One region of the Alteromonas sp. CyTr2 genome, then DNA from elsewhere that is predicted to be linked to it. Evidence: predicted binding sites of a transcription regulator. Region 1 holds the regulator's gene; each other region holds the start of a gene.
What was found. The regulator sigma-54, encoded in region 1, starts transcription at its own class of promoters, with help from an activator protein. The targets are predictions, from matches to a motif close to GTTGGCACGNNNNTNGNNT.

Region 1 (3,338 bases):
GGGCAGATTCAGCTTTAATCGCCTCAGATAAGGATTTATTGAGCTTAGCAAGGGGATGAAGGCGTCGGGTTTCGCTAAAGCGCTTAACCAATACGTCATCGCTTGCATCAATGTAAACGATGGTCATCGACCACGAAGAAGGCAGGTAGTCTAGTATTTCTACCAAATCGTCAGGATTCTTAGGCAAGTTTCGAACATCAATACTTACCGCTACCTGATCATACTCATCAACAACAGTATGAGTTAGTGTGGGAAGCAAGTTTACCGGGATATTATCAACACAGTAATAACCTAAATCTTCCAATGCGCGAAGTGCGACAGATTTACCAGAACCCGAACGACCACTGATTATGATCAGCTTCACCTAATTTCTCCCTAATACTCTGGTTTTATCGCATACACGTTGTCGAATTACGCGCCTAACTATCAATACTTAGGCGCACAATGATTAATTTAATGCAGAAAGAATTTCGTCGCTTGTCGTTGCGCGACGTATTGCTTTAATCGTTTCTTTGTCGCTTAGTTTGCCAGCCACGGTGGCTAGCGTTTGTAGGTGTCCTTCGGTTTGCTCCTCGGGAACGAGTAGCGCAAAAAAGATGTCTACGGGCTTTTCATCAAGGGCGTCAAAGTCGATAGCTGGCGTGCTGGTTACAACAATTGCTATCACTTTCTCAAGACCCGCTAAACGGCCGTGGGGCAGGGCGATACCATTGCCTATGCCTGTACTACCCATGCGTTCTCGAGCCATTAAACTGTTGAGTACTGTCGCCTGATCGATGTTCTCGTTTTGCTTGGCGGCAATATCAGCGATGATCTCAAGAATTCGCTTTTTACTATTACACTGAACCGCACACTCGGTGCGGTCCAGACTTACGATGGCTTGTATATCCATGCTTTATTAACTACTAATGTTTTTTCAGTTTTTCCTTATGCTTGATTACCTGCCGGTCGAGTTTATCAACCATGCTGTCAATCGCCGCATACATGTCGGTATTTTCTGAGGATGCGAATACTTCAGCGCCACTTAAATGAACGGTCGCTTCGGCTTTTTGATTTAATTTTTCAACGTTCAGGATGACATGCACATTAGAAATGTGATCAAAGTGACGTTCAAGTTTGCTGAACTTCGTATCGACATAATTACGCAAAGAGTCGGTGATTTCGACATGATGACCAGTAAGGTTGATTTGCATATTTCGTCTTCCTTATATTATTAAGCCCGTTTAAATAAGGCTCTTGCGTTGGTTCGACGGCGGGATCGACAACGATTCCCGGTACTTTGCTATTGTTCGCCGGGCAACTTTAATGCCTTGTTCGGCCAACAATGAAGCAATCTTGCTATCACTTAGCGGCTTGCTAGGCTTTTCAGCAGCCACTAATTTCTTGATCAATGCACGAATCGCTGTAGATGAACATTCACCACCAGACTCAGTTGCAACGTGGCTAGAGAAGAAATACTTCAATTCGAAAATTCCACGTGGCGTATGCATATACTTTTGCGTTGTCACACGCGAAATAGTCGATTCGTGCATATCTACCATTTCTGCGACATCATTTAGCACCATTGGTTTCATCATTTCCGGGCCGTGCTCAAAAAAGCCCATTTGTTGCTGCACAATGCAGTTTGCAACCTTCATCAAGGTTTCGTTACGAGATTCAAGGCTCTTAATGAACCACTTGGCCTCTTGCATATGTGAGCGGATGAATTGTGAGTCGCTACTATTCTTGGCACGGCGACTCATTGCAGCGTACTGTTGGTTTACGCTTAATTTAGGCAGACTGTCGGGGTTCAGCTCAACCACCCAACGGCCATTTTTCTTGGTTACTGAGACATCAGGAATAACATACTCAGGCTCTTTAGTAACTAAAGCACTACCTGGGCGAGGATTCAAGGTTTGAAGTAAACGCATTGCTTCGCGTAGCTGATCTTCTTTTAATCGGCTTTTACGCATTAGGGTGCGATAGTCTTTGCTGCTCAGTAAGTCAGAGTACTCTTCAATCAGTTGTTTCGCTTCAGCAAGCCACGGCGTGTCTTCTGAAAACTGACGCAATTGCACCATAAGGCACTCTTGCGGAGAGCGAGAACCTGAACCAATGGGATCAAACATTTGAATGCGTTTAAGAACACATTCAACTTCGTCCATTTCTATCGGCTCTTCCATTTCATCGTCGTTAACTGCTTCTAAAATATCGTCTAGCGTAACGGTTAAATAACCTGACTCGTCAATAGAGTCGATGATTGCTGTAGCGATTGCGCGATCGGTATCCGAGAAATGGGTAAGGCGCATTTGCCAAAGAAGGTGCTCTTGAATATCTTCAGTAGTCTCACCTTGGAAGATTTGCTCGTCGTCATTGGATGGACCCGGAGCAGGCGAAGATGAAGCAGAGTAGTATTCGTCCCATGTGCTGTCGATTGGCAGCTCATCGGGAAGATCGTTTTTCTCAAGTGCATCGCCGGCTTCTAGTGTGTCACTAGATGCAGAAGCAGTGGCCTCAGAGCCGCTGTCATCGTTGTCGATATTGTTCTTTTCTAGTTGCGGCTCGTCGTTACCTTCTTCAACTTCTAATAGCGGATTAGAATCGAGCGCTTCTTGGATCTCTTGTTGAAGATCAAGTGTAGAAAGCTGCAGCAGTTTAATGGCCTGCTGAAGCTGAGGTGTCATGGTAAGTTGTTGGCTAAATTTTAGCTGTAAAGATGGTTTCATCTACGTCTTATTTAAATGCTCTAAATTGAATATACCAGAGCGAAACTGAAAAATGACAATTCGGTTACATTAACTATAGCCTGAATTGTTCGCCTAGGTATACATCCCTTACTTTTTGATTACTTAAAACCTGTTCCGCCGTTCCTTGCGCAATAAGCTCGCCATGACTCACAATGTACGCCTTTTCACAAACATCCAATGTCTCTCGTACGTTATGGTCCGTGATAAGGATTCCAATCCCCCTATCGCGAAGATGTTGTATTATCTTCTTTATATCATTAACTGATATTGGATCAACACCAGCAAATGGTTCGTCTAACAAAATAAATTGCGGTTTTGCTGCCAGAGCGCGGGCAATCTCAACGCGACGGCGTTCGCCCCCTGACAAACTCATCCCAGTACTATTACGTATATGGTTAATATTAAATTCATCAAGTAGCGCATCAGCTTCTTCTTCTTGCTGTTGTGAATTTAAATCTTTACGGGTTTGCAAAATGGCCATGATATTTTCATGCACTGTGAGCTTTCTGAAAATAGATGCTTCCTGCGGTAGGTAGCCAATTCCGCGGCGTGCGCGCTCGTGCATGGGCTGATGAGTTAGCTCATTGTCGTCGATTTCAATCTTGCCTTTAT
Region 2 (3,338 bases), on a different contig from region 1:
CCTTGCTCGGTAGCAATAACACCAATGTCTTTGCTTTGGGCTTCTGCGCACTCACGGGTACACCCCGAGACGGCAAATTTAATTTTGTGTGGCGCACGTAAGCCTTTATAACGATTCTCTAAGTCAATGGCAGTGCCAACAGAATCCTGTACACCGTAGCGGCACCATGTGCTTCCCACACACGATTTCACGGTACGCAGTGCCTTCGCGTAAGCATGGCCGGTTTCAAAACCGCCAGCGACGAGTTTTTCCCAGATATCCGGTAAGTGCTCTACGCGCGCTCCAAATAAATCAATGCGCTGACCACCTGTGATCTTGGTGTACAAGTTGTATTCTTTTGCCACTTCACCTAGCAGAATCAACTTCTCTGGCGTTATTTCGCCACCAGGTACACGCGGTACAACGGAATACGTGCCATCTTTTTGCATGTTGCCAAGGTAGATATCGTTGGTGTCTTGTAGAGGAAGATGTGAAGCCTTAAGAATGTAGTCGTTATACACCGAGGCTAAAATTGAGCCGACAGCGGGCTTACAAATTTCACACCCTAGACCTTCACCATGCTGCTCTAGTAGCTCGTCAAAGGTGCGAATGCCGTTTACCTTAACAATGTGAAATAGCTCTTGTCGGGTATGGTTGAAGTGCTCACAAATGGCTTTTGATACTTCCACACCGCGCTTTTCAAGTTCGCTATCCACAACATTTTTAAGTAAGGCAGCACAACCTCCACACCCTGTGCTGGCTTTGGTTTCGCCTTTTACATCGCCAACGCTACAACAGCCGCCTTCAATGGCTGAAACAATATCGCCCTTTGTCACATTTAGGCATGAACAAATAGACGCGGTGTCTGGCAGTGCATCGGCACCTAGTGCTGGTGCCGCATCAGATGATGGTAGGATCAGACTTTCTGGGTGTTCAGGTAATTCGATATTATTAAGCGCATACTGTAGGAGCGTGTCGTAGTCGCTGGTATCGCCAACGAGTACAGCACCAAGCACGTACTTTTGCTCGCTATCTACCACCAGCTTTTTGTACACGCCTTCTGGCTGATTTAAATAGGTGTAGCTAAGCGCACCGGCTGTGCGTTCATGAGCTTCGCCAATTGAGCCCACTTCCACACCCATTAGCTTGAGTTTGGTACTCATATCTGCGCCAGCGAATTCGGCATCGCCGCCGGTTATATGACTTACAGCCGTGCGCGCCATGGTATAGCCAGGTGCTACCAGGCCAAAGATTTTGTTATCCCACAGCGCACATTCACCCACAGCGTAAATGTTTGGGTCAGACGTCACGCAGTGGTTATCAATGACAATACCGCCGCGCTCACCCAGTGTTAGCGCTGACTTTCTGCCGAGCTGGTCGGAAGGTCGAATACCGGCAGAGAATAAAATCATGTCAGTTTCTAGTGCAGTGCCGTCAGCAAACACCATTTTATAGCGGCAGGTATCACCGGCCTCAATAGTTTGCGTTGCCTTTTGGGTGTGAACCGTAACGCCCAATGCTTCAATTTTGTCCTTAAGAACGTTACCACCTGCTTGGTCTAACTGTACCGCCATAAGCTGCGGGGCAAACTCAACCACGTGGGTGTCGAGACCGGCTTGCTTTAATGCGTTAGCGGCTTCTAAACCCAACAGCCCACCACCAACAACAACCCCTACTTTGCTCACCGCTGCTGAAGCTTCAATAGCGAGTAGATCGTCTATAGTACGGTACACCAAGCAATGCTCTTGATCGTTGCCAGGGATGGGTGGCACAAATGGGTATGAGCCCGTAGCTAACACAAGCTTATCGTAGCTAAACACCTGCCCTTCAGAAGTCGTCACTTTATTATTGTCACGGTCTATATCGGTAACCAAGGCATTGGTAACTACGTTTACGCCCCACTCGGCGTACTGAGCGGGTGTAGTGAGCGCTAAGTCATCAGCACTCGCGCCGCTAAAAAAAGACGACAGATAAACGCGGTCGTACGCAAGGCGTGACTCGCCGCATAAAACGGTTATTTCTACATTGGCATCGCTTTGGTGAAGCTGCTCAACAAAATGATGCCCCACCATGCCGTTGCCTACGACGACAATTTGCGGTTTTGAGTCCAATGAAGTCATGGTATTCCCCTTTTTTCGGGACAAAAAAAAGCCCGCTTCAACTTTCGTTGATGCGGGCTTCGTTGCCTATTTTGCCAACGGTTTAGGTCGGCTAACACATTTTACGGAGTGTTATAAATCACACAATTTTCAGCGATTGACACAAATCACCAAAACACACTTTACGTTTATAGCTATCCAAGTTCAGTGCCAAAACCGTAAATAATTGTTTTTATTTGATTTACTACAAAATAAGCATTATTCAGACTTCACAACTGCACCAAACAAACGCAAAACTGTGTTTACTTGGTGCATTAAGGCTATCAAATAACTTAGGCCAGCTTATCCGTCGCTACGCGGTAGCGAGGGTCTTCAACCACGTTAATTTCAACAAACTTATCGGCCTTGCGAAGCAGTGAGCGACATTCATCACTGATATGGCGAATGTGTAGCTTTTTACCCTGCTCTTCGTATTTGTCAGCAAGGGTATCTAGCGCATCGATACCTGATGAATCCCAAATGCGAGAGTCTTTAAAGTCAATAACTACATCATTAGGGTCGTTGGCGATATCAAACAGGTCTTTGAAATGCGATACCGAGCCAAAGAACAGCGGGCCGTCTAGCTCATAGACTTTCCAACCGTCGTTATCGATATGGGATCTCGCTTCAATATGACGAGCGTGTTTCCATGCAAACACCAGTGCTGAAACGATAACACCCACCACAACCGCAATAGCCAGATCAGCGATAACGGTAACGCCTGTTACTAGGAAAAGTACGAACGCATCTTCTTTGTTTACGCCGCGAATAATTCTGAATGACGCCCACTCAAATGTAGCGATAACCACCACGAACATAACGCCAACAAGGGCAGCGAGAGGAATCATTTCAATTAGCGGAGCAGCAAATAGAATAAAGCCTAATAATACAACCGCCGCGGTGATACCAGACAAGCGGCCACGGCCACCAGAGTTAATATTAATCATACTTTGACCAATCATGGCGCAACCGCCCATACCGCCAAAGAAACCGTTTACGGTATTTGCAACGCCTTGGCCAACGCACTCTTTGTTGCCGCGCCCGCGGGTATCTGTCATTTCGTCAATTAATGAAAGAGTAAGAAGCGACTCAATTAGACCAACCAAGCAAAGAATGACTGAGGTAGGCAAAATGATCATGAAGGTTTCCCAGGTGAACGGCACCATAGGAATAGCAAAGCTAGGAAGTTCACCCGCTAGCGTCGCGGTGTCGCGCTGGTCA
Region 3 (3,338 bases), on a different contig from region 1:
TAAGTTCTACGTCTCTGGGCTTTGCATACGTGTTTTCTGTTGGGCTTGGTGGTTTTGGATGAAGAAAATATAGCGTGACATCTTGTCCGTGGTGATTGATTTTAACTTTCATAGACGGCACATCTTCTTCTATTAGAAATCGCAATGAGATCTCTTCAAAGGGAAGCTTACTATAAAGATGCATACCGTAGAGGTTTTCGAGTGGGCAAAATTTACGATACGGGTATTCAGATTCAATTTCACTGATGCCTTTCTGCCACTTCTCATTAGATTCCAACGTTACGAGAAAATCAGGTTGCTTATTACGTACATGTTCAATGAGCTTGCGAAAATCGTCATTAGGCATATACACATTGCTTGATAAAACACTTAGCTTTTGGCTCGCACTCTCAACCTCGACGTGCCTAACTTCTCTTTTATACAGAGGGGTATAAGGAATGATCCAGATAACCTGATAACTAAGGCTAACTGTTAATCCAGCGACAATAATTACTGCTAGGCTATCTATCTGTGCGTAATAGGTTGATTCAAAAATATGCCCAGCAATTAACAAAGAAATGATAGCTGCTATTTGTAGTCGCGGAAATTCCCACACTCTTACTAACCAATGAGAAGAAGGAAGCAAAGGGGCCCAGCTTACGGCTATAAATAAGACTGAAACAGCAGTAAGTGCAGTATCCATGTCTAGTTGGTCCTTGAGTTTAATTAACGAAAAACACTCCACCTGTTGCTTCTGTCTGCAAAACTAAATTGATGACTATAGCTAGGGCCTGTTGACCTTTGGTGTACAAATTTTGGTCTAAATGGAAGCCTTTTAATCGCGAAACAGTCCTGCAAGCCTAGCGGGCTAAGTTAAAGGACTGTGACAAAGAGTAAAAGGCTTCCATAGCGACCCCTTCGGGCAGCGCCTTTGTGCCATCTATACTGCGTTGAATGTTCTCGATTTAGAACCACTAAACCGTCAAACATTCGCCTTGTCTAGATGGCACACAGACCGCTGCAAAAATGTACAACAAAGGTCAACAGGCCCCAGTGAAGCGACACAAATCGTTATAACTACGGCAGCTTTGTGAAATAAGTTTAACCTAAGTATCACTGCAACTTAGCGGCGGCCAACGACAAAAAGTTATCCCTTAGTACAATTGATAGGTGCTTTTCTTAAGTGAAGTTGACGAGTTTTGGGCATTAACAAAATTAAGTAAAAAGTTCTCAAACAAAGGCAAAGTTTGCAAAACAAAACTTACTTAACTAGCCCTGGATATTAATATTTGTCATATAAAACAATGCCTTATTTTGTTGGCAAGGAATTGGCATGACTATCTACGAGTTTCGACAAAGGAGAAATGTTATGAAACGTTCACTTATTTCTATGATTGTTGCTACAACTTTGACTACAGCTGCATATGCAGGTGACATGGACACAGACAACAAATGGGAGAAAGGTGCCAAAGACGCATGGATTGATGGCAAAGCAGAAGCAACGCTGTTGTTCAATGGTAACCTTGATTCATTCGACATTAACACTGACGTTAAAAATGGTAATGTCGTTCTTACTGGTAAGGTTGAGAACTCTGTTGATAAAAAGCTAGCGGAAGAGCTAGTAGCGAATATTGACGGTGTAACGTCTGTAGACAACAAGCTAACGGTTGTCTCTGACAAAGATATGGAAGGCGACATGTCAGATGACATGGAAGATACTGTTGACGAAGGCACAAGCGAGTTAACTGACGCCAAAATCGCCACAGTAATCAAAACTCGTCTTCTTATGGATACCGATATTTCAGGTTTCGACATCGATGTTGACGTAGAAAACGGTGTAGTAACACTGACTGGCGACGTTGATTCTGATGCTGAGCGTGACCTAGCTGTGGAAATTGCCAAGAATGCGTCTGACGTAAAAGATGTTGAAAGCAACCTTCGTGTAGTTACTGAAACTGCGATGAACTAATATCATTGTTGCTTTACACAAAAAAGGGGCCTCGGCCCCTTTTTTTCTGGTCACGTTTTACAGAGCTTTTCAAATCGCAATAAACAAAGGAAGCACAGCTGCTAATATTTGTCAGGAGGACTCATTCACCATTCTCCACCTTTTTTCCATTTAGTATCATCTTACGTGCTCTAGCATCCGAGTGGCGTATCATATCGTTAATAAGCGACGTCTCAGGCATATTCTTCCAGTATTTTTTTGGCATTGAACTTAACATTGCCTTTGTTTTTACGCGGGCAGGATTAAATATATTTGCATAATACGTAAGCCAGTATTTTTCAATTCTGTCATCATTTGGAATAATACTTGGGTCAGGATTATCTTCCAAAACAAGTGTTTTAGTATTCCAATGCGCAGCTCGATAAGGGGTAAGTATTGACCAACACATATTTTTAAAACGAGTCCGAAAAAAATCGAGCTTCAATTCCAAGCTGAAGTGTTCTGGTTCATACCACGCAATAAAATGCTCTTGTCCGTCAAGTACAACTTCTCGAAATCTCAAAAAAGCACTTATCTTATATGCATCGCGTTTTACTGCTTTAGCCAGCACGTTGAGACGCAACACATCTTCGTCAGTTTTTAAGTGAATAAGGTTTCTGTTTTCGAAAACTACTCGCCATAAAACGCGGTAACATAAAGCGAAACGATCGGGGGCTTGGTGGCATAACGCATACTTCAACAGCGTTAAAACTGATCTGGGAATTCTGAAATTCGTTTGGCTTTCACCAATAGCGTTGGCCGAATCGGTCACGGCAAACAAGTCGTCTTGGTTAGATTGCGAAGTTTGCCATGTAACGTTCTCCGGAGGTATGTGTTGGGCTAGACATTCTCTCGATGCTTTTCGCCATTCGTCGTATCCGGGCACTGATGAAATTGTTACTTTTTTCATTGCGGTACCAATTAGATTAGGCGCTGAACAATTCAAACTGTTTTGGTTGTTTAAATTGCTGTTCAAAGTTACTGCTATCGAGCAAATGGATAGCGGGGGAATAATCACTAACAGTAATGAAGGGTTTTAATTTTTGTAAGGGTAAACGCATTTTTGTGAGATCGAACCAGCTAAGCTTTGTGTAACGTCGAATAGCCAGAATTTTTTGTACCGTGCGTGCTCCCAGTCCAGGAACTCGCAATAAAAGTAGCTTGTCAGCTTTGTTTAAATCGATGGGAAATATGTGGCGATTGCGTAGCGCCCACGCAAGCTTGGGGTCGTGCTCCATATCTAGCATGTCGTTGTGTACAATTTCATCTAAACCAAACCCATAAAAGCGCAAGAGCCAATCGGCCTGATAAAGTCGGTGTTCACGGATAAGTGGCGCCGGTTTAAGAGGCAAGACTTCAGACGCATCTGGGA
Region 4 (3,338 bases), on a different contig from region 1:
AGGGTTTGTGCATGCTCCCGTTTGTTGGGCTTAATCCATACTGCGTCTAAGCCAAACGCGGGGTCTTTAGTGGCACGCCCTTCTAATTTACCGAACACTTGCCCTGGATTAATAGCAAGTTCTTCATCGTGACTGATGATGGAATCCCCAATCGTTACGCCTAGCATAGCGATGGTGTAAGTGTTGGGCTCTAAATCCAAGTTATCGCGAATGTGGACAGGCGGAATAAGGAAACCCAGCTCTTGCGATAGTTTCTTACGTACGCCTTTAATGCGCGTCAACAACTCGCCACCTTGGGATTTATCGACAAGAGGAATTAAACGATAGCCCACTTCCAATCCGATGGTATCTACCTGCTGAACATCATCCCAGCCAAGCTCTTTCACTTCAGGCGCAACCGATTCATCTTTTACCACATTGTCTGGCACTTTGGGCTCTGCGGCCTTTCTCTTTTCTTGGACCGACTGCCAGTAAGCAAAGCCTGCAATCAAGAATGAGAAGCCTAAGAATGCGATATGAGGCATCCCAGGAATGATACCCATCACAAATAGAACGCCCGAGGCTATATAAAGAGCTTGATTATTACCAAGCTGACCGCGGATTTCTTTGCCCATTTCCTGGGTCTCGTTTTCACGAGTAACGATAATGGCTGTAGCGACCGAAAGTAATAATGAAGGAATTTGCGCCACCAAACCATCACCGATGGTCAATATGGTGTAGATTTCTATAGCGTTACCGAATGAAAGCCCGTGCTGAATCATGCCAATAAAAAGACCACCGACAATATTAATCAGCATGATGAAAAGGCCTGCGACCGCATCACCCTTTACAAATTTTGACGCACCGTCCATCGACCCGTAAAAATCCGCTTCTGCGGTAATCTCTTCACGGCGTTTACGTGCTTGGTCTTGATCTATATACCCTGCATTTAAATCAGCATCTATGGCCATTTGCTTACCGGGCATAGCATCTAACGTAAAGCGAGCGCTTACTTCTGAAATACGTCCTGCGCCTGCGGTTACAACTTTGAAGTTGATAATAAGAAGAATGGCGAAAACAACAATACCTACGGCGTAGTTACCACCAATCACGACCTCACCGAAGGCTTCGATAACTTTACCTGCTGCATCGCCGCCTTCATGCCCGTAAAGTAAAACAACGCGAGTAGAAGCCACGTTAAGCGCTAATCTCAAAACGGTAGCGATAAGTAACACCAAGGGAAAAATGCCGAAATCTACTGGACGCTGGGTAAGTACAGCCACCAAGATAATGACTAGCGACAACGCAATATTAAAGCTAAACAGCACGTCCAGTAAGAATGGCGGCATAGGCAATATAACCATGCCCATAATTGCCAAAAGGACGATGGGTGCGCCTAAACCACTGGTAAAATTTTGCAGCTGATTTTTATCGAATCGCTGAAGATAACCGGATAACTGCATAGCTTGGTGTCTCTCTATCAGAAAATTGACGCTTTATGTGAATCTTCTAGTGAGTTTTCAACTAACGTGCCAGCTTTGTGTTTTACGCAAAAGTTATCCAAATCTGAGCTGTAATCATGCGTGATTACTGTCTACAGTGACTTGTATAGAGCGATTAAGATTTTGTATCTGAGGAACATACGAACAGTTTTTAATTACGTCACTATTCCTAGGGCCTACTCTTCATTTTAAAAGGATTATTCATGGTAGTACTACAAAACCGTGTTGCAACGTTTTGTTGGGTCAGCCTTGTCATCATGCTGACTTTTAGTCATGTAGCTCATGCATCTAAACAACCTAACTTACGGACAGCGTGTGGAGAATTTGCTAGCTGGTTCGGGGCACATACCTATGTCCCACCTTCAAAGTCAATTTTAACCCATTTAGCGGTTAGGTTAGTGTCGGTACTCTGGTGGGATAGGCAAATCCCGTTTAAGTGGCTTAGGACGTTTGCCCTTACCTGCTCTATGCGCTTTTAACTGATAAACATGTGCGAGCACCTGCGCTACCGCCATAAATAAGGCGTTAGGAATTTCATCGTCCACTTCAGTGGAGTAGAAAATGGCGCGTGCAAGCATGGGAGAAGGGATCAACGGCACATCGTTGGCGGTAGCAATTTTTCTGATGTGCATCGCTAGCTCATCAGCACCTTTAGCGACCACAACCGGCGCCCTCACTCCCTTCTCATCATACTTGATAGCAACCGAGAAATGGGTCGGGTTAGTCACCACTACGTCTGCTTGTGGTACTTCTTGCATCATGCGCTTGGTTGCAGCCTGATATTGTAGACGGCGAATTCGGCCTTTAACCATAGGGTCGCCTTCCGCATTTTTCCGTTCGTCTTTAACCTCTTGCTTGGTCATCTTCATTTCTTTGTTGTGCTTATACATTTGATAAGGCACATCAATGAGCGCGATAGGGATCATGCCGCACACCAGAATAAGAAACGCCCACTTAAGCATGTCGAGTGCGTGAAAAATGTTTCCCGGATAAAGCTCCATATCAAGGTGGAGCGCTTCATCTTCAAAGAACAGTAACGCTCCGATGGCCATGCCAATTATGATCACCACTTTCGCTATAGACTTGAGTAACTCAACCAAGCCGTTCATGCCGAACATGCGTTTGAAGCCTTGAATAGGGCTCATTTTGGAACCCTTAGGTTTTGCCCCTTCCCAGGTAAAGTTAAAACCACCAAGCGCAATAGAGCCATAAATGCCCGCTATCATTGCCACAACCATGTATAGCAGCACGGCAGGACCTACCGCCGAAAAAGCTTCACCCCATGCGCCAAACATGTGGGTTATGTCATAGGTTTCGTCACGAGAGAGAATGAACATTCTCTGAGTAAGTTTAAAAACAGATTCAGCAATCCACCCGCCCACAAACAAAAACATAAAAGCACTTATGATAAGTACTAGGGTCGTAGAGAGTTCACGGGAACGGGCTAGCTGCCCTTTTTTTCGGGCATCTTCGAGTTTTTTCCCCGTGGGGTCTTCTGTTTTTTCGCTTGAATCTGCCATGTTTTCCTACGAACAAATATTCAATAGTTCACACATAAACTGTTCGGCTCTAAACCATTGGGTTTCGAAGTGTGCAGTAAAGTTATCAAGTGTTATCCAAATAATCAGTAATCCCATTACCTGAGCAATGGAAAAACCAATACTAAAAATGTTTAGCTGTGGTGCAGCTTTAGTCATTACGCCAAACGCCAAGTTCACGATAAGCAGCGAGACGATTGGCGCAAGGGAAAGGGTCACTGCCGATATAAACATCCAGCCTGCCCAATGGGCAATATCGCGGAACTGTTCACCGGTCCACCATGCTTCGCCTATAGGAAACGCCTCAAAGCTCATGACT

Region 2: the regulator sigma-54 is predicted to act here: its motif matches at 2,275-2,293, upstream of nirB (nitrite reductase large subunit NirB).
Region 3: the regulator sigma-54 is predicted to act here: its motif matches at 1,296-1,314, upstream of QME20_RS14965 (BON domain-containing protein).
Region 4: the regulator sigma-54 is predicted to act here: its motif matches at 1,498-1,516, upstream of flhA (flagellar biosynthesis protein FlhA).

Annotation. Positions count from the first base shown of each region.
Region 1 covers NZ_CAMZMZ010000021.1:14,012-17,349, reverse strand. Annotated here, with positions in the region: gene rapZ (RNase adapter RapZ) at 1-364, opposite strand, end outside; gene ptsN (PTS IIA-like nitrogen regulatory protein PtsN) at 449-892, opposite strand; gene hpf (ribosome hibernation promoting factor) at 906-1,193, opposite strand; gene QME20_RS12120 (RNA polymerase factor sigma-54) at 1,224-2,705, opposite strand; gene lptB (LPS export ABC transporter ATP-binding protein) at 2,779-3,338, opposite strand, start outside.
Region 2 covers NZ_CAMZMZ010000004.1:81,636-84,973, forward strand. Annotated here, with positions in the region: gene nirB (nitrite reductase large subunit NirB) at 1-2,099, opposite strand, end outside; gene QME20_RS04080 (SulP family inorganic anion transporter) at 2,411-3,338, opposite strand, start outside.
Region 3 covers NZ_CAMZMZ010000031.1:10,655-13,992, reverse strand. Annotated here, with positions in the region: gene QME20_RS14970 (endonuclease/exonuclease/phosphatase family protein) at 1-682, opposite strand, end outside; gene QME20_RS14965 (BON domain-containing protein) at 1,349-1,948, shown strand; gene QME20_RS14960 (TIGR03915 family putative DNA repair protein) at 2,070-2,876, opposite strand; gene QME20_RS14955 (putative DNA modification/repair radical SAM protein) at 2,893-3,338, opposite strand, start outside.
Region 4 covers NZ_CAMZMZ010000005.1:102,106-105,443, reverse strand. Annotated here, with positions in the region: gene flhA (flagellar biosynthesis protein FlhA) at 1-1,442, opposite strand, end outside; gene flhB (flagellar biosynthesis protein FlhB) at 1,877-3,001, opposite strand; gene fliR (flagellar biosynthetic protein FliR) at 3,008-3,338, opposite strand, start outside.